DNA from 2 places in the Paraburkholderia largidicola genome. Region 1 is predicted to be linked to the other one. Evidence: predicted binding sites of a transcription regulator. Region 1 holds the regulator's gene; the other holds the start of a gene.

Region 1 (16,063 bases):
CCTTGCCGAAGTCGTCGGCCGGACCGCCTGTCGGAATGAGGCGCGCCTTGCCCGTCATGTGGCCCGGCTCCGTCGCGGCCATCGACATGCCTTGCGACACACCCGCCGGCTGCGTCATCGCGAGCGGCGCGTTGTTCGAGGCGCCCGCCGTCGAGCCGCCGCTTTTCTTCAGCGCGCCCGCGAGCGACGAAGCGAAGTCGACATCGCGCGCCTTGTAGCCAGGCGTATCGGAGTTCGCGATATTCGACGACAGCAGTTCCTGCCGATAGGCGCGCACATCGAGCGCCTGGCGGCCAAAGGCAAATTCGGCATCGAGTTTGTCCAGCATTGGGTTCTCCGTGGAACGGTCCGTGGCTTCCCGTTTCGCGCCGACGATTCGCCTTGTTCGGTAAGAAGCGTTTCGACTGCGTTGGCCGGGATGGCCTTTTTGCATGTGGTGAATTGTGCGGGCGGTGCGCAAGTCTTAATCGGACGAATAGCCGGGGAAGGACGCCTCTATTCACCGTTTGCACGGGAGGCGCGATCTCTAGAATGCGATTCGTACCTATGCATCAATGAAGGAGTCAGACCATGCCCTTGCCCGTCACCGCTTCACGCGATGCTCGCCGTCCGGGCGCGCGTGCTGCCCGGACGCTGTCGGCGATGGCGCTGGTCAGCGCTTGCGCGGCCGCATCCATTGCGCATGCGCAAGAGAACAACGGACCGATCGTCATTGCCGGACCCGGCGAGAAGAACCCCGCCGATCTGCAGGCACTGGCGGAGCGGATCAACACGCCTGCGCCCGCCGCAGCACCGCGCGCGAGTGTGCCGGCGCCGATGGTTGCGCCTGCAACGCTCGCCGCGAATCCTCGCGACGAGGCGGACCGTTTCGCGAAAGCCGCGCATGCGGATGGCGCGATCGTGATTCCGGGCGCGGGTGAGACGTCGGCGCAGCAAGGTGTTGCCGCCGCGCCTGCCAACAGGATTGTGAATGCGGGTGCGCCGGGCATGATGCGCGTCAGCCTGCAACCGGCATCGCGTCAGGTGATGCCCGTCGTGGTCGCGCCGGCTCAGGCCGCAGCGCGACCGACGGCGGGTGTTCAGCCGATTGCGGTGAATCCCGCTACCGGCACTGCCGCAGCGGCGCAGTTGCGCGCCGCGGCCGCGGTGCCGCCTGCTGCCGCGCAGACTCAGGCTCAGGCTCAGGCCGCCGCGCAACCGGCGGCGCCCGTACCGGCCGGACAGCAGGACGGCGAAGCGATCCGCCGCGCCGCGCTTGCGTATTTGCAACAGCAGTCGGCGGGATTGCCGGGCAAGGTCGACATCACCGTCGCGACGGTGTTTCCGCGCGGCCTTGCCGCGTGCACGACGCTCGAACCGTTCCTGCCGACGGGCGCGCGCGTCTGGGGCCGCACGACGGTCGGCGTGCGCTGCTCGGGCGAGCATCCGTGGACGCTGTATCTGCAGGCCAAGGTGTCGATCCACGCGACCTACTTTCTCGCTTCGCGCTCGATTGCGCCGGGCGAGCTGCTGTCCGCCGCCGACCTCATCGCCCGCGATGGCGACCTGACGCTGCTGCCGCAAGCCGTCATCACCGATCCGGCGCAGGCTGTCGGTTCGGTGTCGCTGATGCGGGTGTCGGCGGGGCTGCCGCTGCGCCGGGACATGCTGAAGAGCGCGGACTCGGTGACGATCGGTCAATCGGTGAAGGTGGTAGCGCAGGGTGACGGTTTTGCGATTTCGTCGGAAGGCAGCGCGATGAACAACGCGTCGCCGGGCCAGCCGGTGCGGGTGAAGACGGCGAATGGGCAGATCATCCAGGGCATCGTGAAGGACGGCGGAACCGTCGTGATCCAGCTCTGACGGGTGTTACCGGTGGTTACAACTTGAAAAACGTGTCGGATCGATTGACCTAAAGTTCGATGGGTGAATGCCGTTAATTCATTCAAATCGTTCAGGAAGCCAATCGTGAAAGTTGATTCCACTACCCATTCAGGCCTGCAGACGTTGAAAGACGGGCTGCAGCGCACGCAGCAAGGCGACGCCGCCACGACGGGCGGCGCAGGTACGTCGACGGCCACGGGCGCGTCGGGCGACGCCAATGTGAATCTGTCGGGGCTGTCGTCGCATTTGCACAGCCTCGCGAGCGCCGGTTCGTCGGATATCGACACGGCGCATGTCGAGTCGATCAAGCAGGCGATCAAAAACGGTACGTTGACGATCGACTCCGGCAAGATCGCCGATGGCGTGCTGGCGACGGCGCGCGACCTGTTGCAGAAGAAGAGCCAGTCGTCCGGCAACTGATGGACGCACCGATGGACGGTGCGGCGTGTGCCGGGCGGTATTTGTGACAAATCCGGTTTGCGTGTTGCGCGAGCCGGTGCCTAGCGAGTTGCTTTGTGATGAAAGACGCCCTGCTTGCCACCGTCATCGACGAATATTCCGCTGTGGAGCTGTTTGCTTCTGTCCTCGCTGCCGAGGAGAGGGCGCTGACCACGGTGCATCCCATCGACACGCTGCCGCCCATCGTCGAAAAGAAGATGGAGCTGGTGGAGCGGCTCTCCACGCTGGAGAAGGCGCGAGATTCGCAACTCGCTGAGTTGGGGTATCCGGCGGGATGGAAGGGGATGGAGCTGGCTGTTGCTGCTGATTCTCGTCTGGCGACGCAGTGGTCTTTGTTGCAGAAGGCTGTTGAGCGGGCTCGGCGGTTCAATACGACCAATGGTGCTTTGATTCGTACTCGCATGGAGTACAACCGGCGGGCGCTCGCCGCTCTGAACGTGGCTGTTGGGCCCGAGCGAGGCGCGTTGTATGGGCCCGATGGGCGGGTTCCAGCGTTTGGAATGTGAGTTTTTTTGAAGGGGTTCTCCCCCTTCTTTATCCCCGTTTTTTTTGGTTTTTACTTGGCCGGTGCTCGTTGAGAGTATCGGCTTTTTGGTTTTTGGTTTTGGTTTTTGCTTGTCTGCGACGCTGGGTGGTTTGCTGTGCGTTTGCGCTGGCATCCGCGATTTGCTTCTGGTTCGCAAGCGTTGCCCCTGTGCGGGGCGGCACCTACTTTTCTTTGCCGCCGCAAAGAAAAGTAGGCAAAAGAAAGCGGCTCACACCGCCAGCCCGTGTTCCTATTCACGGGCCCCCAACGTCCCCATCCCTCACACGGCAGTGCCCCAGTCAGTGCTCGTTGCCAACGCTTCGAATAAGCGCCTCACCCGCTTCAAACATCCGTAGTCGGGCCAGCGGCAGCGTACGGTATGCGCCGCCCAGGTGGCAAACTGTGTGTAGGCCGTAGTACTCCACACGCCTCACTTCGGACCGAAAGCGCACACGCTCCACCATGTAAGAGCGCCAAGCTATATGACGCGACAACCTACACACAGTTTGCCACCTGGGCGGCCGTGGACTATCTGGCACGGCGTGCTGTATTGCGGGAGCGTGAAGCGGGTGAGGCGCACTGCAAGAGCGCTGGCAACGAACGTGGATCACGTGGTTGTCGTGTGAAGTGTAAGAACCTGTGGAGGCCCTCAGGCAAATACAAGAACTGGCGGTGTGAGCCGCTTTCTTTTGCCTACTTTTCTTTGCGGCGGCAAAGAAAAGTAGGTGCCGCCCCGCACAGGGGCGACGCTTGAAGCACGCTAACAAATCGTGGATGCCAGCGAAAAGGCCAAAAAAACCACCCAGCGCCGCAGACAACCCAAAAAACAAAAGCCGACCTATAAAAGATCGGCTCTCGAAGAAGAAAAAGAGGAAGCAAAAAAACCAGCAGCCCGCAGGGCAAAAATCAAAAGCGCATTAGCTAGTTTCGGCAGAAGCCCATGCCTGCTCGCGCAAGCGAGTCCTAAGCCGTGCAACGGCCTGCGAATGCAACTGACAAACCCGCGACTCGCTGACCTCCATCACCGCGCCGATCTCCCGCAAATTCAGCCCACGCTCGTAATAGAGAGACATCAAAAGCTTCTCCCGCTCGGGCAACCGGTCAATCGCCTCAACCAAAGCCCCGCGCAGCGACTCATCCAGCAATGCCGACAACGGATCAGAATGATCAACGCAGTACCGATCCAGAAACGGCTCATCATCGGCCGATCGATCGAAGTCTTCGTAATAGATCAACTGACTGCCGTGCAGATCCTGCAACATCGACTGATACTCATCGAGCGGCATCTTCAGATGCTCAGCAATCTCCGTCTCGCTCGCCGAGCGCCCGAGCGACTGCTCAACCTGATGCACGGCCGATTCGACCTCGCGCGACGTCCGCCGCAAGCTCCGCGGCAACCAGTCGTTACTGCGCAGCTCGTCGAGCATCGCGCCGCGAATCCGCTGGCTCGCGTACGTCTCGAACTGCGCGCCCTGGTCTTCCTTGTAGCGGCTCGCCGCGTCCAGCAGACCAATCATGCCCGCCTGAATCAGATCGTCGAGATCGACGCTTGCCGGCATCTTCGCCACGAGCTGCAAACCGAGACGGCGCACCAGCGGTGCGTACTTCGTCAGAACCTCGGCTTGCGAAATTTTTCCTTGAGCGTTGTACATCGTGCTCCCCTTGTCCTTGCCTTCACGCGTGCTGCGCTGACGGTTGATCGGCGAATTGCGCCGCTGTTACGGTCGTCGGCGGCACGCCATGCGTCCGTGACGAAATCGCTGGCCGCATCGGCCAGTACTGCAGTTCGGCTGCGATATGACGGAAATCACGCGCAGCAGGTGCCGATGGGAAAGCATCGACGACACAACGCGACAACTCCATGGCTCGCGCCATCAAAGGATCGGCTGCAACGCAGCCGGCATCTTCAAGCGACACAGCGAGATAACGCCCCGCCACGCCCGCCAGGTTCTCAAACGCGGTATGCGCATCGGCCACGCTCTGCACGTGATTCACGAGCACGCGGAACTGCGCGATCGCATGCGCGAAGTGCAGGCGCTTCATGCACGCATACGCATCGGTGATCGCCTGCGCCGCAACGCGCGTCACCACCATCACGTCGTGCGACTGCATCGCGAGCGCCGACAGCGAGCCTTCTCGGTCCACCTGCGCATCGATCAGCACCACATCTGCCGGTCCGCTCAGCACCACGCTCATCTGCTCGCGCGTGCAGCTGTCGCGATTGCCGCGCGACGCATTGAGCACCGCGAAGCCCAGCGAATGCCGTCCGGCCGCTTCGTCGAGCGTCATCTCGCCGCGCATCACGGCAGCGACATTGCCCACGTTGCGCACGCCGCCCAGCATGGCGCTCACCGAACGCTCGCCAAGACTTTCGTCGATGACGAGCACATCCTTGCCTTGCTCGGCGAGCGCCGCGGCGAGGTTCACCACCGTCGTCGTCACGCCTACGCCGTGCGAGCCACCTGCGACCGCTATGACCCGCGAGCCGGAGCGCGCAAGCAAACGCCGCAGTCCTTCAGCCTGGTCCAGCACGAATTTATCCAAAGCGAACCTCGTGCAGATCGGCGGTCGAACGGGCCGACAGGGCCGACAGCAGCGCCGGCACGTCCTCGTCCTGCGGGACGAAAGGCGAGTTCTCGCGCGGAATGCAGAAGGCGCTCTTGATGAGGAATTTCTTCGTCGCGACGTACAGGTTCTCCGGCACCTTCTGTCCCGTCGACACGTAGTGCACGGGCAGCTTGTAGCGGATCACCGTATCGAGCACGCTGCCCAGGTTGGTCGCTTCGTCGAGCTTGGTCAGGATGCAGCCGGCGAGCGGCTGCTGGTCCGGCGCGTTCTGATAGGCCTGCACGACTTCGTTCAGCGTGTCGCCGTGGCTCGTCGCGTTCAGCAGCAGCAGGCGCTGCACAGGCTGACCGGCGCGGCACAGCATCGCGATCTGATCCGAAACCAGACGGTCGCGCTGGCTCATGCCGATCGTGTCGATCAGCACGATATGTTTGTTGCGCAGTTCCGAGAGCGCCAGTTGCAGGTCGGCGCTGTCCTTCACGGCATGCACCGACACGCCCAGAATCTTGCCGAAGATGCGCAGTTGCTCGTGACCGCCGATCCGGTAGCTGTCGGTGGTGAGCAGCGCGACCTTGCTGGCGCCGAAGCGCATCACGCAGCGCGCGGCGAGCTTGGCCGTGGTCGTGGTCTTGCCGACGCCCGTCGGGCCCATCAGCGCGAACACGCCGCCGCGCTCCATCAGCGCGTCTTCGTTTTCCATCACGGGCACATTCGATTCGAGCACCGTCCTGACCCACTCCATGCCCTCGTCCATCCCTTCGACTTCGGGCAGGTTGTCGATCACCATCTTCACCAGCTGCGCCGAGAAGCCGGCGGCGAACAGATGTCGCGTCAACGCTGCATGCGTCGGGCTGCGGCGCTGGCGATCGGCCCACACGAGGCCCGCGAACTGCTCTTCCATCATGCCGCGCATGGAAGTGAGCTCCTGCATCACGGTCTCGTTGACCATCTGCTCGATGCGCGACTTGATCGATTCCGTCAGCGCGGCGGCCTGCTTCGGCGTCATGTCGGCGGCGGCGGCGTTCTTGCGCCCGTCGCGCGCCGTGTTGATGTCGCCTGCGCCGTCGGCCATCGTCGGAGGGTTGTTCTTCTGCGCGGCGCGGCGCGCGGCGAGTTGCGCGGCTTCGCGAGCCCAGTCGGGCTTTGCTTCTTCGTTGCCTGCATCGACGGGCGTGCCCAGGCCGCGTGCCATCGCAGCGGCGGGCGTCATCGTCGGATTGGCTGCGTGGACCACGTCCTTCGTCGCGATGCGGCGTGCGTGATCGATCAGCCAGGGGTTCGTTTCGGCCATCGTGCGCTGACGGGCCGGTGCTTCGGGCATCGCGGGCGCGGTGGCTTTCGCCGATGCGGCGGGCGTTTCGCTGCGCAGGTCGACGCGCACGTCGTCGCTTGGGCGCGCTGCGGCTGCCGGGCTTTCGACTGCCGCGCTTTCGGCGGATGCTGCTTGCGGGCCGGCCTTTTCTTCGCTGACCGCGGGCATGCGTTCCGTGCCGGCTTCGGGGCTTGCGCCGAACACCGACGAGAACACGTCGGGCATGCCGCTCGCGTACGGGTTGTTGACGGGCATCGACGACGCCGAGGGCAGCAGGGGGCGTGCGGAGCCTGCTGCCGTGTTCGGGCCTGCGCCCTGGCTGGCGGCGCCTTCCTGGCTGCGCGGTGCGATGGCGCTCAGATCGCGGTCGGCGACGGCGACGATTTCGACGCTGCCATCCTCGTTGGTACGGTTCGACAGCACGACTGCATCGGAGCCCAATGCCTCGCGGACGAGACGCAGCGCGTCACGACTCGTTGCACCGACAAATTTGCGAATGTTCAAGCTGTTCTCCGATGAGCTGCCCGGTCCGGCGACATACCGATTCCCGATGAGATGAATTATTGCGGGAGACGTCTATTGGCTATCGGGCAATAAAGAAGGTGAAACGCTGGCAATTCGGGCAATGGGGAGGGTTTGCCGGTTCCCGGTTTGGGTTTTGGTTGTGTGCCTTTTGCGGCACGGGCATACCGGGGAGTGTTTTTTTGTTGCTGCGCGAGCTGCGTGGTCTGCTTGTGGTTTCGCTGGCATCCGCGGTTTGTTAGCGTGCTTCAGGCGTCGCCCCTGTGCGGGGCGGCACCTACTTTTCTTTGCCGCCGCAAAGAAAAGTAGGCAAAAGAAAGCGGCTCACACCGCCAGCTCTTGTTCTTGTCCACGGGCACCCAACGCCCCCACGCTTCACACGGCAGTGCCCTGGCCGGTGCCAGTCGCCAACGCTTTGAATGAACGCTTCACCCGCTTCAGACACCCGCACAACGGCCAGCGGCAGCGAATGGTATGTGCCGCCCAGGTGGCAAACTGTGTGTAGGTTGTCGCGTCGCAGACGGGAGCGCTCTTTCGGGGTGGGACGCGTGTGCTACCGGTCCGAAGTGAGGCGTGTGAAGCACTTGGGCTTACACACAGTTTGCCACCTGGGCGGCGGCGGACTGCCCGGCAGGGCGTGCAGCGGCGCGGGTGCATGAAGCGGGTGAGGCGTACCGAGAGAACGTTGGCAACGGGCGCGAACTGGCTTGTTGCCGTATGAAGCGTAAGAACCTTTGGGGGCCCTCAGGCAAACACTAGAACTGGCGGTGTGAGCCGCTTTCTTTTGCCTACTTTTCTTTGCGGCGGCAAAGAAAAGTAGGTGCCGCCCCGCACAGGGGCGACGCTTGAAGCACGCTAACGAACCGCGGATGCCAGCGAAACCAAACAGCAAACCACCCAGCGTCGCAGACAAACCAAAAAAACCTTACGTTCCAATCACATTAACGACCCGCACGTGCCGCGTATCCGGCACCTCAGCATAAGAAAGAACCTTCAACTGGGGCAAACTACGCCGCAAAAACCTGGCCAACATCGCCCGCAACGAATGCTGCACAAGCATCACCGGCGACAGCCCCATATTCTGCTGCCGCGTCATCGCCTTCTGCGTTTCCATCAAAAGCGTATTGGCGAGGCCCGGCTCAAGACCCGGATTCGCCCCCGTCGCAAGCGCCTGCGTCAACAGCCGCTCCAGATGCGCATCGAGTCCCATGACCTGGATATCGCCATTGCCCGGGAACCACTGCTGCGTAATCGCGCGCCCAAGCGAAAGCCGCACCGCAGCCGTCAGATCATGCGGATCGGTAATCTTGGAACCATGCTCCGACAGCGCTTCGAGAATCGTCCGCATGTCGCGAATCGGCACCCCCTCTTCCAGCAGGTTCTGCAGCACCTTCTGCAAGGTAGCAACGGGCAACATCTTCGGCACGACATCATCAACCAGCGGCGCGGCATCCTTCTGCATCCGCTCGATCAGCGCCTGCACTTCCTGGCGGCCGAGCAGTTCCGCCGCGTGCGTCACAACAAGGTGGTTCAGGTGCGTCGCGACCACCGTGCTCGAGTCCACAACCGTGTAGCCATACACCTGCGCCTGCTCCCGCAGATTCGTGTCGATCCAGATCGCCGGCAGGCCGAACGCGGGATCGGTGGTCGGGGTGCCGGGCAGCGCCGCCGTCACCTGACCAGGATTGATCGCGAGCCACTGGCCCGGATACGCCTCGCCCACCCCCACTTCGACGCCCTTCAGTGCAATCCGGTAGCCGTTCGGCCGCAGTTCCAGGTTGTCACGGATATGAATGACAGGCGGCAGGAAACCGATTTCCTGCGCGAACTTCTTGCGGATGTTCTTGATGCGCTTGAGCAGTTCGCCGTCCGAGTTCTTGTCGACGAGCGGAATCAACCGATAACCAACCTCGAGCCCCAGCGCGTCGATCATCGTCACGTCGTCCCAGCTGGCTTCCGAGCCTTCCGCCGGCGTGAGCGCCTGCGGCGCCACTTCGGCCAGCGCCGTCGACGTCTTGCTCTGCGTCGCGCGCTTCTTCATCACGCGGGCAAGCTGGATCGCGCCGCCGCCCAGCAGCAGAAACGCAAAGTGCGGCATGCCGGGGATCAGCCCCATCAGCACGAGGATCGAGCCCGTGATCATCAGCACGCGCGGATTCGTGAAGAGCTGGCCCGTCAACTGCGTGCCGATGTCTTCGTCGGTCGCGACGCGCGACACGATCACGCCCGCCGCCGTCGAAATCACCAGCGACGGAATCTGCGCGACGAGGCCGTCACCGATGGTCAGCAGCGTATAGGTCTTGCCCGCGTCGGCGAAGTCCATGCCGTGCTGCACGACGCCCACGATCAGCCCGCCGATGATGTTGATCACCATGATCAGCAGGCCGGCGATCGCATCGCCGCGCACGAACTTGCTCGCGCCGTCCATCGAGCCGTAGAACTCGGCTTCCTGCCCGACTTCCAGACGGCGCTTGCGCGCCTGGTCTTCGTTGATCATGCCGGCGTTCAGGTCGGCGTCGATCGACATCTGCTTGCCGGGCATCGCATCCAGCGTGAAACGCGCGGACACTTCCGCGATACGCCCCGCGCCCTTCGTGATCACCATGAAGTTGATCACCATGAGGATCACGAACACGACGATACCGACCGCGAAGTTGCCGCCCACGAGGAAGTGGCCGAACGCCTTGATCACCGCACCCGCCGCGCCCGGCCCGGTGTGGCCTTCGAGCAGCACGATACGCGTCGACGCGACGTTCAGCGACAGGCGCAGCAAGGTCGAGAACAGCAGCACACTCGGGAAGGCCGCGAAATCGAGCGGCTTCATGGTGTACATGCTGACGAGCAGCACCATGATCGACAGTGCGATGTTGAACGTGAACAGCAGATCCAGCAGGAACGGCGGCAACGGCAGGATCATCATGCCGAGGATCATGCAGATCAGCAGCGGGCCCGCCAGTGCCCGCAAGTTCGTGCCGCTCAGCGCGTCCGGCCGTCGTGAAAGGAAACCTGCGCGGGCGTTCATGCTGATACTCCATTACTTTGATTGTCGCCGCCGAGCGAATCGGCAGCTTCCTGGTCGGCGTCGTCGTCCGACACGCCGCCCTTGTCCAGTTCCGGCGGCACTTCGAGATCCGTCGGCGCGACAGGCGCGACGCCGCCGTCTTCCTTGAAGCGGCGCAGCTGATAGACCCACGCGAGCACTTCCGCGACGGCGCCGTACAGCGCGCCCGGAATCTCGCGATTCAGTTCGACGTTGTGATACAGCGCCCGCGCGAGCGGCGGCGCTTCGAGCAGCGGCACGTTGTTCTCGACGGCCAGTTCGCGGATGCGCGCGGCCACCAGGTTCACGCCCTTCGCGACCACCTTCGGCGCACCCATTTCGCCGTCCGTGTATTGCAGCGCGACCGCGAAGTGCGTCGGGTTGGTCACCACGACGTCCGCCTTCGGCACGTTCGCCATCATCCGGCGCCGCGCCATCGCGCGTTGCTGCGAACGCAGGCGCGCCTTCACGTGCGGATCGCCTTCGCTTTCGCGGTGCTCGCGCTTCACTTCTTCCTTGGTCATGCGCAGCTTCTTGTGGAAGCTCCACAGCTGATACGGCACGTCGAGCGCCGCGATCACGAACATGCCCGCGACCGTCATCGCGCAGCACACGGCCACCAGATGCCCGGCATTCGACAGCGCGATGTGCAGCGGCTGCGTCGCGAGCGCGAGCATGTCGTCGCGCCGGTGCCAGATCGCCGTCGCAGCGATCACCCCGACCACGAGGATCTTCGCCATCGACATGCCGAGCTGGATCACGCCGTTGATCGAAAAGACGCGGCCAAGTCCGGTGATGGGGTTCAGGCGCCCGAAATTCGGCGCGAGCGATTTGGTCGACAGCAGCCAGCCGCCGAGCGCCATCGGCGCGAGCAGCGCGGCGAGGCCCGTCAGCACGAGCAGCGGCGCCAGTACGAGGCCGCCCTCGCGCGCCACGGAGCCGGCATTCGTCAGCGCGCGCTTCGTGTCGAAGACCGTCTCGTGGTTGAAGGTGAAGGCCGTACGCAGCATCGTCTGCACGTGCTCGCCGATCATGCCGGACATGCCCCACGCGCCGAGAAACCCGGCCGCGACGAGCGCGAACGTCGCCAGCTCCCGCGAACGCGCAACCTGCCCTTCCTCCCGCGCCTTATCCAGGCGCCGGGGAGTGGCTGATTCGGTTTTTTCGAGGTCGCTATCCTCTGCCAATGCGCTCTCCAGCTGGGCTGGGCACCATGCCCTTTTTCAGTGAGAGCGATTATTCCTGCAGACGTCGAGCGGCGATTGGCGGATAAGGGCGGGGAAACCGGGGTATTTCAACCGATGGGCGGCGCAAGGGCGCGCCGCCGGGTTCGCGGGCAGGCGTCGCGCGCGGCGGCCCGCCCGGAAGCGGGCCGCCCGCGCCGTCATCAAAACCCGGCCGGGAAACGGCGGCGTCAGAACGCAACGAATGGCGCCGCGCCACCCGTCGCGCGCTTGTCGATCCCGTAATACACATAGCGCCCAAAGAAGAACGGCAACCCGAGGTCGAACGCGCTCAGCGAGCCGATCTGCCCCCGAGATCGTTGAACGCGTAGTTGTTGGCGTTGCTGAGCAGCGTCTGCGCGTTCGCGATGTTGATCGTCAGCGCCCCCGTCGCGCCGTTTGCGCCGACGAGGTTCACGGTGCGCGACTGCGTCGAGCCTGGGCAATAGAACGACGCCAGGTTGCCGCCGCACATCGCCAGCGAGTTGTCCGTGAAGAAATAGCCGTTCGAGCCCGAATCCATGAACGTGCGGATCGTCGTGCCGTTGAACGTGCTGTTGACGAGGTCACCGGATGCATCCGTCGTATAGGTCGTGCTGGATGCATTGCCGTTGTTCGACTGCGTGCCGATGCCGAATACGACGGTTCCCGTCGCCGTCGCCGCGCCGCTCGACGAAATCGGCGCCATCTGCACGATCACGCCGTTATTGTCGACGGGGAAGTTCGGGATCGGGTTAGCGACCTGTTTCGCGGTCTCGGCCAGCGTGCGCGTGCAGTTCGTTCCGTTCGGGCATGCGTAATAGTTGCTGAACTGCGCGACATTGGCCTGGACCGAGCAGGCCACGCCGCAATCGACGGGCGCCACGCCGAGCCCAAGAATGCCGTTCGCGCCGAGCGCACTGGCCGAGTTTTCGTTGGCGCCGTTCACGCAGCCGCTTGCCGGAATAGTCGAGTCGGGCATGTCGCCGATGACCTGGATCGGGATGTTGCTCGCCACCTCGCCGCTGATCTTTACGGTCGCAGTGCGCGTCGTGCCCCATGTGAAGCCGTCCGCGAAGTGCGTGCATTCGGCGAGCTGGCCGCCTGCCGTCGCCTGCTGGATGGGCAGCGAGTTCGCAATCGAGCCGAGCGCCGAGTTGACGACGCGCAAGCCGAACGAGCCGGTGTCGAGCAGCACGTTGTCGACCGTTGCGCAGTTTGTCGTCGAATTCGGCGCGCAGACCGTCACGCTGACGGTCGGTATGTTGATGATGCCCGCCACGCCCCGCGCGACGGTCACACCCACCGTGTTGGCCGCATTCGCGGCGATCGGTTGCTGGTTGGGGCCGCTATTGTTGTTGCTGTTGTTCGACGAAGACGACGAATCGCCGCCCCCGCCGCCGCAGCCCGCGACCAATGCCGTCATCGCGACGACGGACACGGCGAGCACGGCCTTCACGACGTTGACGCATGCTTCGATCTTCAACGCAAATCGCATGATGGATCTCCCGTCGTCACTGGATGTCGGTGCCGTTCACGCCGGCGGGCAATGCCTGCGGCAGATAGGCCTGGCCGGAGAACGCGCCCATATGGCCGCCCGAATGCACGACGAGTCCGCTGTCCTGCACGATACCCGGGCCGTGGCCGCCGCCGCGCAGCTGGCGCGCGCTGGTCACGCCTGCGACGTACTGTGGGAAATAACTACCGAGCAGGTCGGACAGATTGGGCATTTGTGGCCCGCTCCATGCAAGGCCGAACACGCTGCCTGCCGACGAGATGTATTCGCGGATCACCGTGCCGTTGCCGAGCGTCATTTGCCGCACGGAGTAGGAGGCCGATGCGCTGGTTGAAGAGGTGGAAGTGGTAGCGCCCGAACTGGCCGACGACGCGCTGCGCATCACGGCAGTGCCATTCGACGAGGGCGCGGCAATGGTGCGCGTGGTTTCGCTCGATCCGGCGGGCGGCGTCATTGGATCTCCACCTAGCGCGGCGTGCGCGGGTAGGGGAATGAGCACGGCGGACAGCGAACAGCAGAATCCCAGAGCTGAAGCAAACACAGCACGGCTGAAGCGGATCGACATGGTTGTGTGCCTCCCACAATCGTCAGCGGACAATCGCCCGCAATTCGCGGGCCCGGCTTGTTGATTCAGGGAGCAAAGCAGCATGGCGCGTGCAGACGCGCGTTATGCGTATTGGGGCCGCGGTTGTGGCGCGCGGCCGTCTCCCTTGGGGGTAGTATGCCAGTGGTTTGTGTCAGTGACGGTTTTTTGGGGTTCTTGGGGGTGTGGCGCCTGGTGCGGCTTGCTTTGGGTTTGCTGTGGCATCCGCTTGATGTGATTGGTCTGCTAGCGTTGCCCGTGTGCGGGGCGGCACCTGATTTTGGTTGTCTGCGACGTCATGGTTCGCCTGGTTTGCTGCTGGCATCCGCGTTTTGTTAGCGTGCTGCAAGCGTTGCCCCTGTGCGGGGCGGCACCTACTTTTCTTTGCCGCCGCAAAGAAAAGTAGGCAAAAGAAAGCGGCTCACACCGCCAATCCTTGTTCCTATCCACGGGCCCCCAACGTCCCCACCCTTCACACGGCCGTGCCCCTGGCTGGTACTCGTTGCCAGCGCTTCGAAAGAACGCCTCACCCGCTTTAAACACCCACACAAGAGCCAGCGGCAGCAAATGGTATGTGCCGCCCAGGTGGCAAACGGTGTGTAGGTTGTCGCGTCGTGTAGCCTGGCGCTCTTACAGGGTGGAGCGCGTGCGCTATCGGTCCGAAGTGAGGCGTGTGGAGCACAAGGGGCCTACACACAGTTTGCCACCTGGGCGGCCGTGGACTATCTGGCACCGCGTGCAGTGGCGCGGGGGCATGAAGCGGGTGAGGCGTACAGGGAGAACGTTGGCAACGGGCGCCGACTGGCGCGTTGCCGTGTGAAGCGTAAGAACCTTTGGGGGCCCTCAGGCAAATACTAGAACTGGCGGTGTGAGCCGCTTTCTTTTGCCTACTTTTCTTTGCGGCGGCAAAGAAAAGTAGGTGCCGCCCCGCACAGGGGCAACGCTTGCGAACCAGAAGCAAACCGCGGATGCCAGCAAAATCACAAGCACCCCACCCAACATCGCAAGACAAAAAAAATCAAAACCCGAGACTAGCTAGCAGATCATCAACCTGCCCTTGATCCTGCACGACATCGGCCTTGCCTTCAGGATTGATCTGCGGCCCATTCAGCAAACTCTCCGGACTGCCAGTCGGCGAAATAGCCTCATGCTGCGCCTCAGCCACGAGCTGCTGCGCCGTAGCAGCAAACTGCTCCCGCCGCTCGGCAGCAATATTGTCGATCAGCACCCCGAGCAGCTGTTGCTCGATCAGATAAACAACATCCGTGATCTTCTTGATGACCTGGCCCGTCAGATCCTGAAAGTCCTGCGCCATCATGATCTCGAGCATCTGCGCGTTCGTCGCAGTAGTCAGCTCCGGCACCCCGCGGAGAAACGTCCGCGTGTCGTTCATCAGCGCCCGCACTTCCTCGCGCTCGATGGGCGCCGCATACCACTGCTCCCAGCGTGCATCGAGTTCCGCCGCGTCCTGCTGCAACTGCTCCTGCATCGGCTTCGCCACTTCGATCGCCGACAGCACGCGTTCGGCCGCCTGCTCGGTCATCGTCGCGATGTACTTCAGACGGTCGCGAGCATCCGGCACCGCTTCCGCCGCGCGCTCGACATGCTTGTCGATCCCCAGCTCGCGCATCGAATCGCGCAACGTGCGCGTCAACTGTCCGATGCGGGCAAGGATGCGGTCGGTAGCGAGGTCGGTGCCGTCTTCCCTGGCGCCTTGCTCGTCGATGGGTGGGTTCACATCAGCTCCCGGTTTTTGCCATCTTCTCGAGAATCTTGTTGAGCTTCTCGTCGAGCGTCGCAGCCGTGAACGGCTTCACCACATAGCCGCTTGCGCCAGCCTGAGCCGCCGCAATGATGTTTTCCTTCTTGGATTCGGCCGTCACCATCAGCACGGGCAAATGCGACAGCGTCGCGTCCGCGCGGATTTCCTTCAGCATCGCGAGGCCGTCCAGGTTCGGCATGTTCCAGTCGGAAATCACGAACTCGTAAGCGCCGCTGCGCAGACGCGCAAGACCCGCCGCGCCGTCTTCCGCTTCGTCGACGTTCGAGTAGCCCAGTTCCTTCAACAGATTGCGAACGATCCGGCGCATCGTCGGAAAGTCGTCCACAACCAGAATCTTCATTCCCTTATCCATTTCCTGTTCCTTTTTCCCCAATCCAGATCGTGCGGTGGTCTTCGGCTTATCTCAAATTTGCGCCGAGGCTCGCATCATACGCGTTGAACGCGATCGCCCATTGCGGACAAACGTGCCATCACGCGCCGGCTCATTTCCGACAGCGACGCGATTTCGTCCGCGGCGCCCATCGCGATCGCCTCGCGCGGCATGCCGAACACGATGCAGCTCGCTTCGTCCTGCGCGAGCGTGTACGCGCCCGCTTTCCTCATGTCCAGCAGGCCCGCCGCGCCGTCGCGTCCCATGCCTGTGAGAATCACGCCGACAGCGTTCTTCCCCGCATGCTGCGCCGCCGAGC
Region 2 (16,063 bases), on a different replicon from region 1:
CATCGCGCGGCAAATGGGCATTCACGACGTGCACTACGCGATGGTCGTGATTCTGTCGATGGGCGTGGGCCTGTTCGCGCCGCCGTTCGGCGTCGGTTACTACTCGGCGTGCGCGGTGAGCCGCATTCATCCCGACGAGGGCATGAAGCCGATCGTCGGCTATATCGCCGCGCTGATCGTCGGTCTGATCGTCGTCGCCGCCGTGCCGTGGATCTCGATCGGGTTCCTGCACTGACGCATTGCGCTGCGTCCCTAGCAGAACGCAGCGCGCTTCTTTTTCACTCTGTCCAACCTGCGATAGCCGCCGCGCGATGCGCGCAGCGGCAAGGAGAAGTCATGTCCGCACTCATGCCGTCGGTCGAAACGCGACCGCTTGCCAACGCGATCCGCTTTCTGGCCATCGACGCCATCGTGCGCGCCGGCGAAGGCCATCAGGGCGTGCCGCTCGGCATGGCCGAGATCGCGACGGCCCTGTTCACGCAGCACCTGAAGTTCAATCCCGCCGATCCGCAATGGCCCGACCGCGACCGCTTCGTTTTGTCGAACGGACATGGCTCGATGCTGCTCTATGCGCTGCTGCATCTGACGGGTTACGCGCAGTTCGGCATCGATCAGATCCGCTCGTTCCGCGACATGGGCTCGCATTGCGAGGGGCATCCCGAGTTCAATACGGCCGCCGGCATCGAAGTCACGACCGGGCCGCTCGGGCAAGGCATCGCGAACGCGTTCGGCATGGCCGTCGCCGAAGCGTATCTGAACGCGAAATTCGGCGATGCAATCGTCAACCATCACACCTATGCGTTCGTCGGCGATGGCTGCCTGCAGGAAGGCGTCGGTCAGGAAATGATTTCGCTTGCCGGGCATCTGAAGCTCGGCAAGCTGATCCTCTGCTGGGACGACAACCGCATCACCGACGACGGCAGTACCACGCTGTCGATCAGCGAAGACGTGAGCGAACGTTTTCGCGTCGCCGGCTGGCATGTGATCGAAGTCGACGGCCACGATCTCGACGCGCTCGCCACCGCACTCGCAGAAGCGAAGTGCGATCCGCGCCCGTCGATGCTCGCCTGCCGCACGGTGATCGCGCGCGGCATCGCGCGTCTGCAAGGACAACGCGGCGGTCACAGCGGCAAGCTGTTCGAAGCCGATGCCAACGCGGCGCGCAACGAACTGGACTGGCCGCACGCATCGTTCGAGATTCCGCGCGACGTGCTCGACGAATGGCGCGCAGCAGGCCGACGCAGCGAACGCGAATACCTCGCGTGGCACGAACGTCTTGCCGCGTTGCCCGATGACGCACGCGACGAGTTCGAGCGCATCCAGGCGGGCCGCCTGCCCGAAGGCTGGCAGCGCGTGCTGGACGACTACAAGAAGCAGGTCATCGAAAAAGGCGAAGGCCAGGCGGGCATCATGATTTCCGCCGAGATCAACGATCTGCTCGCGCAACTGCCCGAGCGCATGGTCGGTTGCGCGGACCTCGAAGCGCCGACGAGCCACAAGCGCAGCCTGCACGCCTTCACCGCCGAAGATCGCAGCGGCGCATACGTGCATTGCGGCGTGCGCGAGCACGTGATGGGCTCGATGGCGAACGGCATGGCCGCGCACGGCGGCGTGATTCCGCTGGCCGTCACCTATCTCGCGTTCGCCGACTACGAGCGTCCCGCGATGCGGATGGCTGCGCTGATGGGTTTGCCCGTGAAATTCGTGTTCAGCCACGATTCGATTGGCGTCGGCAAGAACGGGCCGACGCACCAGCCGGTGGAGATACTCGCCTCGTTGCGCGCCATGCCGAACATGCGCGTGTTCCGTCCCGCCGATGCCGTCGAAGCCGCCGAATGCTGGGCGCTCGCGTACGAGCATCGCAGCGGCCCGAGCACGATGGTGTTCGCCCGACAGACCTTGCCGCTCGTGCGCACGCGTTTGAGCGCGGACAACCTGTGCGCACTCGGCGGCTACGTGCTCGCTGAAGCCGAAGGCGGCAAGCGCGCTGTCACCTTGCTCGCGACGGGTTCGGAAGTCGCGCTGGCGGTTGCGGCGCGCGAACGCCTGCAACAGGAAGGCATTCCGACTGCCGTCGTCTCGTTGCCCTGCTGGGAACTGTTCGACGAACAGGACCACGCGTATCGCCGCGCGGTGCTAGGCGTGGACACGGTGCGCGTCGGCGTCGAGGCGGCCGTGCGATTCGGCTGGGACCGCTATCTCGGCGAGCGCAGCGGCTTTGTCGGCATGACGGGATTTGGCGCGTCGGGTCCGGCAGAAGCGTTGTACGAGCACTTCGGCATTACGCCCGCGCATATCGTCGCGGAAGTCAGGCGTCATTTCTGACCGATCAGACATCAACAGGAACCAGCATGCAGAAGATCGTCTTTCTCGACCGCGCGACACTCGCGCCACAAATCCGGCTCACGCGGCCGTCATTCGAACACGAGTTCATCGAGTACGACCATACCCAGGCGGACCAGGTCGCCTCGCGTCTGGAAGGCGCGACCATCGCCATCACGAACAAGGTGCCGCTCACGGCCGATACGCTCGCCCGCTTGCCGTCGCTGAAACTCGTGGCCGTCGCCGCGACAGGGACCGACTGCGTCGACAAGGATGCGTGCGAGAAGCACGGCATCCACGTGTCGAACATTCGCGGCTACGCGGTGAACACCGTGCCGGAGCATACTTTCGCATTGATGCTCGCGTTGCGGCGCAATCTGATCGCGTATCGCGACGACGTGTTGAATGGCGAATGGCAGAAGTCCGGGCAGTTCTGTTTCTTCAATCATGCGATACATGATCTCGGCGGCATGACGCTCGGGATCATTGGCGAAGGCGTGCTTGGGCAGCGGGTTGCCGAGATCGGCAAGGCGTTTGGGATGCGGGCGCTGTTTGCGGCGCATAAGGGCCGCGAGGGGCTGGGTCCGCTTTATACGCCGTGGGATGAAGTGCTTGCGACGAGTGACATCATCACGATTCATAGTCCGTTGACGCCGCAGACGCGGGGCATGCTCTCGATGGCGGAGTTTCGCGCTATGCGGCGCAAGCCGCTCATTATTAATACCGCCCGCGGTGTGCTGGTCGATGAGGATGCGCTGGTGCGCGCGCTCGATGAAGGGTTGATCAGCGGGATTGGGTTCGATGTGCTGTCTGGCGAGCCGCCTGCCGATGATAATCCGCTGATGCATATCGCGAAGCGGCCCAACGTCATTGTCACGCCGCATGTGGCGTGGGCATCGGATGAGGCGCAGCAGGCGCTGGCGGATCAGTTGATGGATAACATCGCGAGGTTTGTTGCTGGCGCGCCGGTGAATGTTGTGGTGTAGCGCGAGGCTTTTTTCTTGTCTGCGACGCTGGGGGTGTTTTCGGTTTTTCGCTGGCATCCGCGTTTTGTTATCGGTGCTTCACGCGTTGCCCCTGTGCGGGGCGGCACCTACTTTTCTTTGCCGCCGCAAAGAAAAGTAGGCAAAAGAAAGCGGCTCACACCGCCAGTGCTTGTTCCTGCCTGAGGGCCCCCACAGGTTCTTACGCTTCACACGGCAACATCTCTGTCGGCGCTCGTTGCTAACGCTTCGAACACATGCCTCACCCGCTTCAGACACCCACACAAGGGCTCGCGGCAGCGAATGGTTTCTGCAGCCCAGGTGGCAAACTGTGTGTAGGTTGTCGCGTCGTGTAGCTTGGCGCTCTGACAACGTGGGACGCGTGCGCAGGCGGTCCGGAGCGAGGCGTATGAGGTACTACGACCTACACACAGTTTGCCACCTGGGCGGCGGCGGACTGTCTGGCGCGGCGTGCTGTAGTGCCGGTGTGTGACGCGGGTGAGGCGCACTGCAAGAGCGCTGGCAACGAACGCGAACAGGAACGTTGCCGTGTGAAGCGTAAGAACCTGTGGGGGCCCTCAGGCAAACACAAGAACTGGCGGTGTGAGCCGTTTTCTTTTGCCTACTTTTCTTTGCGGCGGCAAAGAAAAGTAGGTGCCGCCCCGCACAGGGGCAACGCGTGAAGGGGTAAGTCATAACGCGGATGCCAGCGAAAGAATAAGCAAACCAACCAGCACTGGCACCACCGCAAAAAGGCAAATCCCCCCAGCGTCGCAGACGAAAAAAAACCTACTGCGCTCCAAGCTTCTTGATAAGCACATCGAGCTGCGCGAGCTCGTCTTCATTCAGATCGATGAGAGGCGCCCGCACCGGCCCAGCATCATGACCAACGAGCTTGGCCCCAGCCTTAACGATACTCACCGCATAACCTTGCCGCCGATTCCGAATCGCCAGATAAGGCAAAAAGAACTCATCCAGCAACTTGCCCGTAGTGACATGATCATCCGCAGCAATCGCGCGATAAAACTCCATCGCCGTCTTAGGAATGAAATTAAACACAGCAGAAGAATAAACGGGCACGCCCAGTGCCTTATAAGCAGCGGCATAAACTTCAGCCGTCGGCAGACCACCAAGATAAGAGAACCGATCGCCCATGCGACGCCGAATGGTCACCATGCTCTCGATATCGCCCACGCCATCCTTGAACCCGATCAGGTTCGGACACTTGTCCGCGAGCCGCTCCAGCGAATCAGCACCGAGCTTCGAATTGGCACGGTTATACACGATCACGCCCATGTTCTTCACCGCCTTGCACACCTGCTCGACGTGCGCGGCGATCCCTTCCTGCGACGCCTCTGTCAGATAGTGCGGCATCAGCAGCACACCTTGCGCGCCATTGCGCTCCGCTTCCTGCGCATATTCGATCGCGACACGCGTCGGGCCGCCCGCGCCCGCCAGAATCGGTACCTTGCCCTTGCAGGTCTCCGTCGCAGTGCGTATCACATTCGAATACTCCGACTTCGTCAGCGAGAAGAACTCGCCCGTGCCGCCCGCAGCGAAGAGCGCAGTCGCGCCATACGGTGCAAGCCACTCCAGGCGCGCGGCATACGTGTCGGGACGAAAGTCGCCGTTGCGGTCGAAATCGGTGACGGGGAACGACAGAAGGCCTTCGGATACGATCGCTTTGAGTTCTTGTGGCGTGGTCATGTTTGAGTTCGCTTGGGTGTGTCAGTCAGTGTTGAAGGAGTGGCGGCCACGCAGGCCGCGTCGTTCCGGAATGGTTCCAGTCGCCAGAAGAATCAGCGAACGAGGCAAGGGCGCTTGTTGTCGAACTTCCAGTTCGGGATCAGGTACTGCATCGCGACGCCATCGTCGCGCGCGCCGAGTCCGTGCTGCTGATACAGCGCGTGTGCCTTTTCGAGCGCGTCCATGTCGAGTTCGACGCCAAGGCCCGGCCTGGTCGGCACCTTCACCTTGCCGCCGACGATCTGCAGCGGATCGCGCGTCAGATACTGGCCGTCCTGCCAGATCCAGTGCGTGTCGATTGCGGTGATCTTGCCCGGCGCCGCTGCCGCGACATGCGTGAACATCGCGAGCGAAACGTCGAAGTGATTGTTCGAATGCGAGCCCCACGTGAGGCCCCAGTCGTTGCACATCTGCGCGACGCGCACCGAGCCCTGCATCGTCCAGAAGTGCGGGTCGGCAAGCGGAATGTCGACCGATTGCAACTGGATGGCGTGGCCCATCTGGCGCCAGTCGGTGGCAATCATGTTGGTGGCCGTCGGCAGGCCCGTCGCGCGGCGGAACTCCGCCATCACTTCGCGGCCCGAGTAGCCGTTTTCCGCGCCGCACGGATCTTCCGCGTATGCGAGCACGTCGTGCTGGTCGCGGCACAGGCGGATCGCCTCGGCAAGCGACCAGGCGCCGTTCGGATCGAGCGTCACGCGCGCTTCAGGGAAGCGTTCGGCGAGTGCCGTCACCGCTTCGATTTCGGCATCGCCCGCGAGCACGCCGCCCTTGAGCTTGAAATCGTTGAAGCCGTAACGCGCCTGCGCGGCTTCGGCCAGACGCACGACGGTTTCCGGCGTCAGCGCTTCTTCCGTGCGCAGACGCTCCCAGTCGTCGCGTCCTTCGGCGCCGCTCGCGTACGGCAGGTCCGTCTTCTTTCGGTCGCCGATGTAGAACAGATAGCCGAGCATTTCGACTTCGTCGCGCTGCTGGCCTTCGCCGAGCAACGCCGCGACAGGCACGCCCAGGTGCTGGCCGAGCAGGTCGAGGAAGGCCGCTTCGAGCGCCGTCACGGCGTGGATCGTGGTGCGCAGATCGAAGGTCTGCAAGCCGCGGCCGCCCGCGTCGCGATCGGCAAACTGCTTGCGCACCTTGTTGAGCACCGCCTGCAGATTCCCGATCGACTGACCGACTACGAACGGACGCGCATCGTCGATCGTCTTGCGGATGTTCTCGCCGCCCGGCACTTCGCCCACGCCGGTGTTGCCCGCGCTGTCGCGCAGAATCACGATGTTGCGCGTGAAGAACGGGCCGTGCGCGCCGCTCAGGTTCATCAGCATGCTGTCGCGGCCGGCAACGGGGACGACGCGCAATTCGGTGACGGTTGGGGCGCCTTGGGTAATCGTAGACATGTGAGTCGGTCCTGGGGTTGGGTCCCAAAAGTGGCCTGTGATGGGCCTGTGGAATTCAATGAAAGAGGTTCGCGCGCTGCCGCGTCATGCGTGAACCGCTACGTCTGCATGACGATCTCGACCCAGTTCGCGCCGCGTCCGCCTTCGCAGCGCGAGACGGCGGAGAGGGCACCTGAGTCGGCGTCGATCGCGTACACGACGACCTGCGCGGACCTCTCGCCGCACGCGACGAGGAAGCGGCCCGACGGGTCGATCCTGAAGCCGCGCGGTTGCGCTTCCGTATCGGTGAATCCGGCGTATTCGAGCGAGCCTTCGCGGGTCGCGCGGTAGGCGATCAGACGGCTCGACGTGCGCTCGGCGACGTAGACGAAGCGGCCATCGGGTGTCAGCTGGATATCGGCGCCCCAGACGAGCGTCGCGGCTGTCGCCGCGTCGATTTGCGCAGTGCGCAAGCAGCCGTCGTTCAGATGCGCGAGCGACGGGGCGCGCGGCGACACGCTGCGGGCCGACAACGCGCCCGTTTCGTCATCGCGCGAAAACACGGCGACGGTCGCGCGAAATTCGCTCGATACATACAGCGTTTTTTCATCCGGCGACAAGCGCAGATGACGCGGACCGAAGCCTGCTTCCACGGGCACCTTCTGCACGAGTTCGAGCGCTGCGTCGTTCGCCTCGCGGACGATCGAAAAACAGAACACCGTGTCGGAGCCAAGCGACGTCGCATACGCGAAGCGGCCATCCGCCGACGCGATCACTGCGTGCGCATGCACGAAGCCTTCGACCACCTGGCGCGGCCTGATTTCAGTACTGTCCAATGGGCTGGCGGGATACAGGCTCACGGACGACTCGCCGTACGACGCGCCGAGCAACCAGTCGTCCGACGGCGTCAGCGACAGATACGCAAGACTCGGCTCGATCGACGCGGTACGCAGATGCGTGAGACCGCCCGTGTGCGGATCGACCGAATACGTGACGATGCTCCGTTGCGCGCCGCGGGTGGCGGCATGCAGCACGCGGCCATCGGCCGAGAGAGCGAGCGGCATCACGGTGTCGCCGGCCGGATGGCGCGCGACGGGTTCGATGCCGCCCGTCGATCCATCGACGCGGAATACGGCGAGATCGCCATCCTCCGCGTTCGAGACGATTGCAAAAAACGTCATGTCTGCTGTTGCCCGATTTCGTGGTCGGCGAGATATTCAAGCGCGCGCACCATGCCCGAGTGGTCCCACGCCTTGCCGCCGTGCGCCGCACAGGCATTGAACAGCGCCTGGCAGGTGGCCGTGTTCGGCAGCGAAACGCCGAGCGCTTGCGCCGTGGATAGCGCGAGGTTCAAGTCTTTCTGATGCAGTTCGATGCGGAAGCCTGGATCGAACGTGCGCTTGGTCATGCGCTCGCCGTGCACTTCGAGAATGCGCGACGAAGCGAAGCCGCCCATCAATGCCTTGCGCACTTTCTCCGCGTCGACGCCGGCCTTCGATGCCAGCAGCAGCGCTTCGCCAACGGCCTCGATCGTCGCGGCGACGATCACCTGGTTCGCCACCTTGCAGATCTGGCCCGCGCCCACTTCGCCGATCAGCGACACGTTCTTGCCCATCATGTCGAACAGCGGCTTGACCTTGTCGAACGTGGCTTGCGCGCCGCCGACCATGATGGTCAGCGAAGCGGCCTTCGCGCCGACCTCGCCGCCCGATACGGGCGCGTCGAGATAGTCCGCGCCTTTCTCGCGCACGCGTGCCGCGAAGTCGCGCGTGGCGATGGGCGAGATCGAGCTCATGTCGACGACGATCTGCCCCTGGTGCAGCTTGCTCGCGACGCCGTTCTCGCCGAACAGCACGCGCTCGACGTCCGGCGTGTCCGGCACCATGATGAAGATCACGTCCGCTTTCGCCGCGACATCCGCGGGGCTAGCGGATGCCGTCACGCCCGCTTGCGTCAGTTCGTCGGGCACGCCGCTGCGCGTGAAGGCCGTGAGATCGACGCCGTTCTTGCGGAGATTAGCTGCCATGGGCTTGCCCATGATGCCGAGTCCGATGAAGCCTGCTGTTTGCATTCGCTACTCCCGATAATGTGATGTGAGGTGACGGCCGTGAGTTCAGGCCGATCAGGCCGGCATGAAGTGCTGGCGGACATTGAGCGCGCCGCTGCGCAACAGGCCCATGTCGGCGCACACGGAGACCAGTGTGGCACCCATGCCGAGATAGCGCTCGGCGTCCTGCTGCACGTGCGCGAGGATGCCGGACGGCTTGCCCGCGGCTTTCGCGCGGTCGAAGACATGGGCGATGGCCTGCTGAACATCGGCGTGACCGGCGTTGCCCAGTTGGCCATGCGCGGCGGCGAGGTCGGAAGGGCCGATGAAAACACCGTCGACGCCATCGACCGCGAGAATCTCGTCGATTGCAGCGACGGCCGCGCGGCTCTCGATCTGCACGATGACGCAGATGTTGTCGTTGACCACCTGCAGATAGTCCGTCACCGCACCATATCGATTTCCGCGCTGGCCCACCGACACGCCGCGAATGCCGTGCGGCGGGTAGCGGGTCGCGGCCACGGCGCGGCGCGCATCGTCTGCGCTGTCGACGAACGGGATCAGGAAGTTGAAGAAGCCCGCGTCGAGCATGCGCTTGATGATGACGTTGTCGTTGGACGGCGGCCGCACGATGGGTGCCGAGCGGCTGTCTTTCAGGGCCATCAGTTGCGGTATCAGCGTGAGTTCGTCATTGGGCGCGTGCTCGGCGTCGAGCAGGATCCAGTCGAAGCCCACGGTGCCGAGCAGTTCGGTCGTGATCGGGCTGGCCAGCGACGCCCAGCAGCCGATCAGGCGCTCGCGGTTTTTGACGGCGGCGCGAAAGCCGTTCGGTAACGGTTGATACGGTGACGACGAAGCCATCTCGATCTCCTGGGACGGGCGCTGCCCGCCCGGCAAAGTACGTCTTGCGAACTATGGTATGTCATAGGACGTCTGAACACAAGATACGTTGTCAGTTGACCGCGAGAAAGAATGGTAAACCCTGAAAGCTTGTGGCAAGCGCCGCGCCGGTGAAGGTGGTCATTGCGTCAGCGTCGGCGTATGTTGTACGATGACCGATGTTAAACCAGCCAAATGGAGAAGAGACATCGTGCAATTGACGGGTGACATGCTGATCGGACGGCAGGCGGTTCATGGCGCGGACAGGGCGCTGCGCGCATTCAATCCATCGACGGGCGAGGAGATCGACACACCTGTATTCGGCAGCGGTACGGTCGAAGACGTCTCGCGTGCCTGCGAACTGGCGCCGCAGGCTTTCGACACCTACCGGCATCTTCCGCTTTCGCTGCGGGCCGAGTTTCTCGAGCGGATCGCGGACGGCATCACGGCGCTCGGCGATGCGTTGATCGAACGCGCGCACGCCGAATCCGGGCTGCCGAAGGCGCGGCTGGAAGGCGAGCGCGCACGGACGACGGGGCAATTGAAGCTGTTCGCCAATGAAGTGCGCGCGGGCCAATGGCTCGCGGCGACGCTCGATTCGCCGTTGCCCGAGCGCAAGCCCTTGCCGCGCCCGGATCTGCGCATGCAGAAGATTCCCGTTGGGCCGGTGGCCGTGTTCGGCGCAAGCAATTTTCCGCTTGCGTTCTCGGTGGCGGGCGGCGACACGGCGGCAGCGCTGGCCGCCGGATGTCCGGTCGTCGTCAAGGCGCATCGTGCTCATCTCGGGACATCGGAGATGGTCGGGCGCGTCATTCAGCGCGTGGCGGCAGACATGAACCTGCCCGAAGGCGTGTTCTCGATGATCGTCGGGGCGGGCAGCACGGTCGGCGAGGCACTCGTCGCGCATCCGGCCATCAAGGCGGTTGGCTTCACGGGTTCGCGCGCGGGCGGCACGTCGCTGATGAAGGTCGCGGCGAATCGTCCCGAGCCGATTCCCGTCTACGCGGAAATGAGCAGCATCAATCCCGTGTTTCTGTTACCCGTTGCACTGGCTGCGCGCGCCGGGACGATCGCGCGGGGATTCGTCGATTCGCTCGCGCTCGGCGCGGGGCAGTTCTGCACGAATCCTGGGCTGGTGATCGGTATCGACGGCCCCGAATTGCGCGCATTCACACAAGCTGCGGCGCAGGCGCTCGATCAGAAGCCTGCGCAGACGATGCTCACGTCGGGCATTCATGCCGCGTATCAGGAGGGCGAGGCGAGACTCGCTGCAATCGAAGGCGTCGAGCCGGTTGCGCACGGTCTCGAATCGACAGGGCCGACCCAGGCGCGCGCGGCACTGTTCGTCACCGAAGCCGCCGTCTTTCTGAAAAAAGCCGAACTGGAAGACGAGGTGTTCGGTCCCGCATCGACGATCGTGCGGTGCAAGGACGAGCGGGAGTTGCTCGCAGTCGCCGAGCACTTCGCGGGGCAACTGACGGCCACGATTGCAATGGATCGCGACGATGTGCAACTCGCGAAGAAACTGGTGCCGATTCTGGAACGCAAGGCGGGACGTCTGCTCGTCAACGGTTTCCCGACGGGCGTCGAAGTGTGTCACGCGATGGTGCACGGCGGGCCGTTCCCGGCAACGGCCGACAGCCGCGTGACGTCGGTCGGTTCGACGTCGATCGACCGTTTTCTGCGTCCTGTGTGTTATCAGGATTTTCCGGTAGAACTGCTGCCCGATGCGCTGGCTGACGGCAATCCACTCGGACTCTGGCGTCGTCGCGATGGGGAGATCGTCAACGCGTGATCGTCTGACGCGAATGGCGTTGTAATGAAAAAAGCGGCCATGCTGGCCGCTTTCCCGTTGATTCGATGCAGTGCTTTAAAGCGCGCGTGTCGACGCGGCTTCTTCCGCCTGCGCGCTGGCGCGGCGCAGTCGTTCGCGGCTGCTCGACAGATGCATGCGCATCGCCGCGCGCGCACCGTCAGGGTCTTTGCGCGCGATCGCATCGAGAATGTTTTCGTGTTCGAGATTGACTCGCGCCATATAGGCGTTGGGATCGCTTTGCGCGAGCCCCGCCGAATCCACGCGATGCCGTGGAATCAGCGCCGTCCCCAATTGCGTGAGAATGTCGACGAAATAGCGGTTGCCTGTCGCGTTCGCAATCGAAATATGAAAGCGCAGATCGGCGGCCGTACTGTCGCCGCCGGCGCGGGTCGTTTCTTCGACGGCATCGAGCGCCGAGCGAATCTTCGCGATATCGCGTTCGCTCGCGCGCTGCGCGGCAAGCCCCGCGCATTCCGTCTCGAGGCTGATGCGCAGTTCCAGCACTGACAGCACGTCGTTCAATGTGGTGGCAGGGACCATGTCAAGACCAAGCGGCTCGCGGCGCGGTTCCAGAACGAAACTGCCGATTCCGTGGCGCGTTTCGATCACGCTATTGGCCTGCAGACGCGAAATGGCTTCACGTACGACGGTGCGGCTGACACCGAGCAAGGACATCAGCGTTGTTTCCGTCGGCAGTTGATCGCCGGGCTTGAGCGCGTGCGAGGCAACCTGCTCGTTGACATAAGCGACGACCTGGTCAGCGAGGCTCCCGCGTACCCGCCGTGGGGTCGAACCTGGTGCTGCAGACGCGGCCATGTAACGCTCCTGGGGATTTTCGAGATTTATCTCCATTATACGTTGTCCTACAACGAAAGGCCGGGTTTAGCCTGCGAGCCGCGGCGGCTGTGAAGCGCTTGCGTCCTTGCGTCGGACGAATTAACGGGATAGGTCGGACTGGCTTGTCGGACATCGCAACGCTTTCGCGCATGCTGCCGAAGGCATCGCTTGAACATCCCTCGCGCTGCAGCCGCCAACACGCTGGTTCAGCGAAATCAATCCGACTACCCGCAGCAAGAAAGAAAGATTGGGAAACGCGTCATCGACTTGCACGCGTTGACTTCAAAAATCACGTCACCTAGATTGGCGCCTGTCTGGAAATCGCTTCATATTCTCTCTTTCCACGCAGATGAATAATGATTCCGGGCTTCGGCTATGTGTATTCACATGGCCTTTTTTACTTTGTAAAAGGCAGGATAGCTAACCAGTTGCATATAACCAACAAGTAATTTATCTATTTTTAAGCGCCTGTATTCTCGCGGTCGCAATACATTTTTAACGAGTGATAGAGGAACAGATGAAAAGAACTGCAATTGCGGCTGTTGCATTCACGTTGAGTTCGATGACGATCGCGGCTCATGCACAGAACAGCGTCACGCTCTACGGGCTCATCGATGCGGGCATCGGCTACGTGCACAACGCCGATTCGAACAACAACCTGACGGGCATGATCAACGGCAACCTCAGCGGCGACCGCTGGGGCCTGAAGGGCAGTGAAGACCTCGGCGGCGGCCTGAAGACGATCTTCGCACTGGAAAGCGGCTTCGACGTCGGCACGGGCAAGATGGGCCAGGGCTCGCGCCTGTTCGGCCGCCAGGCTTACGTGGGCTTCGAGGGCGACAAGTGGGGCACCGTCACGCTGGGCCGTCAGTACGATCCGATTACGGATACGGTGCAGGCCGTCACTGCCGACAACTACTTCGGCTCCACGTTCGCGACGCCGGGCGACGTCGACAACAACGACAACAGCGCGCGCGTGTCGAACGCCGTCAAGTATGTCTCGCCGAACTACGCGGGCTTCCAGTTCGAAGGCCTGTATGCGTTCAGCGGCGTGGCTGGCCAGACGGGACAAGGCTACACGTATAGCGGCGCGGCGACGTACTCGGTCGGCGGTTTGTCGCTGGCGGCAGGCTATCTGCGCGCAACGAACAACTCCGCGACGGGCGGGCGCACCAGCTGGGCGAGCAGCACGACGGACTCGATCTTCGACAGTCACATCAACGACGGTTACGTGAGCGCGAAATCGGTCAGCATCGCGCAACTGGGCGGCCAGTACGTACTCGGCTCGGTGACGCTGGGCGCGTCGTACAGCAACACGCAACTGAAGGCCGACGCGAGCTCGAACTTCTCGACGACCGAGAAGTACAACAGCGGCAAGGCATTCGTCGCGTACCAGGCAACGCCTGCTTTGATCGCTGGCGTGGGCTACGCGTATACGGCTGCATCGGGCGATACGTCGGCGCATTACCATCAGGTCAGCCTGGGCGCGGACTACAACCTGTCGAAGCGCACCGACCTCTACGCCGTCGCAGCGTATCAGCACGCCAACGGCACGCAGCGTCTCTCCGATGGCACGACGCAGGCGGCGCAGGCATCGATCGGTTCGTACGGCTATAACGGCACGAGCACGCAAGAGATCGCGATTGTGGGTATTCGCCACAAGTTCTGATGTATTGCATCTGACAAAGCCCGCATGCGTCATTCGGCATGCGGGTTTTTTTTATGTCTTTTAAAAATATCCGGTAAGAAAGTTGAAGTAAGCATAAACGACATGAATGAAAGGCTTTGCGCCCTTAATTTCGGCCTTATCGAACCGTTAGAAAAGAAGCAACGCCACGAATGCACGCATTTATGCATCGGCGATGCGAAGGTCTTTAATGGCAGTTATTGAGTAACGAGGAAGCGAATGCTGAACATCAACACCAACATCATGTCGCTGACGGCGCAGAACAACCTGTCGGGCTCGCAAAGCGCGCTCTCGCAGGCGATCAGCCGTCTGTCGTCGGGCAAGCGCGTGAATACGGCAGCCGACGATGCGGCCGGTCTCGCGATTTCGACGACGCAAACGGCGTCGATCAATGCACTGACACAAGGGGCGGCGAATGCGAACAACGGCATTTCGATGGTGCAGACGACGAACGGCGCGCTGCAATCGATCGTCAGTAACCTGCAGCGTATTCGCCAGCTCGCAGTGGAAGCGGGCGACGGCTCGCTCGACTCGAACGCGCTGGCGAACCTGCAGTCGGAAGTGACGACCCGCCTGACGGAAATCACGCGCGTCGCGCAACAGACCACCTTCAACGGCCAGTCCGTTCTGAACGGCGTTGGTACGATCAACTTCCAGATCGGCGCATTCGACAACCAGCAGATCTCGGCCGACTTCGGCTCGCAGAAATGGGATGCAAGCAGCCTCGGCATCAGCGGCCTGTCGGTTTCGTCGGCATCGGGCGCGCAGGCCGCGATGAGCACGATCGACAGCGTTCTCACGAGCGTCAACACCTTCCAGGCCACGCTCGGCGCAACGCAGAACACGTTCCAGGCTGCCATCTCGACGACGAACACGCAAGCCACGAACATGAGTTCCGCGCGTTCGCAAATCACCGACGCGGACTTCGCGACCGAAACGGCGAATCTGTCGAAGGCGCAAGTGCTGCAGCAGGCAGGCATCTCGGTGCTGGCGCAAGCCAACTCGATGCCGCAGACCGTGCTGAAACTGCTGGACTAACTGAGGCGCGGGCTGAGGTATATTGCGAGGTTCTCTCGCCAGCGCACGTGAAACGGATGAGTTTCATATCGCGAGCCCGCCTCCGGAGCCGTATGCCAGCCTTCGATCTTCGCACCGTCATTCTGATGTCGTCAGTCATGCCAGGCTTGATGGCGCTCGTCATGTTTTCGCTGGGGCGCGGGTTTCCGGCAAACATTCGCGGTGTCGGGCATTGGGCGTGGGGTGCGCTGGTCGTGTCGATGTCGGCGATGCTGCTTGCGTTGCGCGGCAGCATCGGCGACTGGCTTTCGATTGTCGTCGCCAACGTCGGCCTGATACTCGGCACGGGGCTATGGCTGATCGGCAGCCAGCTGTTTTTTGGCTTGCGTCCTTCGCGCCGCTTCGTGGCGTTGCTGCTCGTGATCGGCGTGATCGCGATGAGCTGGATGACGTGGGTGCATCCCTCTGTGGCGGGACGCACGCTGTGCATGTCGGCCATTCTCACGGTGACGTTTGGTTTGAACAGTTTCACGATGCTGCGGTTCGGCAAAGGCAGCAATACGGCGATCTTCGTCGGCTCGATGCAACTGGTGCAGACCGTCGCGACGGCGGCGCGCGGCATGTCGATGTTCGTGCCCGCGTGGGCGAGCACCGGCCTGTTTGCTCCCGACCTCATCCAGAAGATCTATCTGATTACGGGCGCGTTGATGTCGCTGACGGTGACGGTTGGCTTGCTGTTCGTCGCGATGGACCGGCTGCGCAACCACCTCGAACAGCAGTCGTTCATGGACCCGCTGACGGGACTGCTGAATCGTCGCGCATTTCTGAGCGCGCATCAGCAGGAACGCGAGAAGACGATGCGCACGGGCGGATTGCTGTCGCTGCTGCTGATCGATCTCGATCACTTCAAACGGGTGAACGACACATATGGGCATGCAACAGGCGATCGCATCCTGATCGACTTCGCGAAGCGCGTCGCAGAGATGTTGCCGGCGCCGGGCCACGTCGCGCGCTGGGGCGGCGAGGAGTTCGCCGTGCTGCTGCCGCGCGTGCGTCCCGATGAGGCGAGGGACCACGCGGAGCGTATCCGTCAGCGCATTGCGCAGAAAGACGACGCGACGCTGCCTGGCTATACATGCAGTATCGGTGTCGCGTGCATGGCCGCAAGCGACGCGACCATCGAGCAACTGGCGCGTGACGCCGACGAAGCGCTGTATAGCGCAAAGCGCGGCGGACGCAATTGCGTCCAGCTCAGCGATCATGTGATTCTGATCTAGGCCCGACTGCTGCCTATGAGATTGGCGAATGATCCGGCATTGAGGATTTTTCTCTATCGTCCGAATGAATTGTTAAATC

Evidence for each region. The regulator FliA, encoded in region 1, starts transcription of late flagellar genes. The targets are predictions, from matches to a motif close to CTAAAGTTTNNNNNNNNNNNGCCGNTA.
Region 2: a site for FliA is predicted at 13,796-13,822, ahead of PPGU16_RS35425 (flagellin domain-containing protein). Genes of this name have one in related genera too.

Annotation. Positions count from the first base shown of each region.
Region 1 is NZ_AP023174.1:3,558,589-3,574,651, forward strand. It holds gene PPGU16_RS15875 (flagellar basal body rod protein FlgB) at 1-328, opposite strand, end outside; gene flgA (flagellar basal body P-ring formation chaperone FlgA) at 571-1,842, shown strand; gene flgM (flagellar biosynthesis anti-sigma factor FlgM) at 1,948-2,283, shown strand; gene PPGU16_RS15890 (flagella synthesis protein FlgN) at 2,382-2,828, shown strand; gene PPGU16_RS15895 (RNA polymerase sigma factor FliA) at 3,766-4,500, opposite strand; gene PPGU16_RS15900 (nucleotide-binding protein) at 4,523-5,392, opposite strand; gene flhF (flagellar biosynthesis GTPase FlhF) at 5,385-7,232, opposite strand; gene flhA (flagellar biosynthesis protein FlhA) at 8,176-10,272, opposite strand; gene flhB (flagellar biosynthesis protein FlhB) at 10,269-11,477, opposite strand; partial or broken gene PPGU16_RS15920 (DUF3443 domain-containing protein) at 11,705-12,990, opposite strand; gene PPGU16_RS15925 (DUF2844 domain-containing protein) at 13,007-13,573, opposite strand; gene cheZ (protein phosphatase CheZ) at 14,610-15,329, opposite strand; gene cheY (chemotaxis response regulator CheY) at 15,331-15,726, opposite strand; gene PPGU16_RS15940 (protein-glutamate methylesterase/protein-glutamine glutaminase) at 15,801-16,063, opposite strand, start outside.
Region 2 is NZ_AP023176.1:1,497,244-1,513,306, reverse strand. It holds gene PPGU16_RS35480 (TRAP transporter large permease) at 1-235, shown strand, start outside; gene tkt (transketolase) at 349-2,325, shown strand; gene PPGU16_RS35470 (D-2-hydroxyacid dehydrogenase) at 2,352-3,308, shown strand; gene kdgD (5-dehydro-4-deoxyglucarate dehydratase) at 4,095-5,012, opposite strand; gene gudD (glucarate dehydratase) at 5,105-6,445, opposite strand; gene PPGU16_RS35455 (lactonase family protein) at 6,544-7,605, opposite strand; gene PPGU16_RS35450 (2-hydroxy-3-oxopropionate reductase) at 7,602-8,495, opposite strand; gene garL (2-dehydro-3-deoxyglucarate aldolase) at 8,547-9,332, opposite strand; gene PPGU16_RS35440 (aldehyde dehydrogenase (NADP(+))) at 9,562-11,145, shown strand; gene PPGU16_RS35435 (FadR/GntR family transcriptional regulator) at 11,221-11,982, opposite strand; gene PPGU16_RS35430 (porin) at 12,521-13,672, shown strand; gene PPGU16_RS35425 (flagellin domain-containing protein) at 13,910-14,728, shown strand; gene PPGU16_RS35420 (GGDEF domain-containing protein) at 14,821-15,984, shown strand.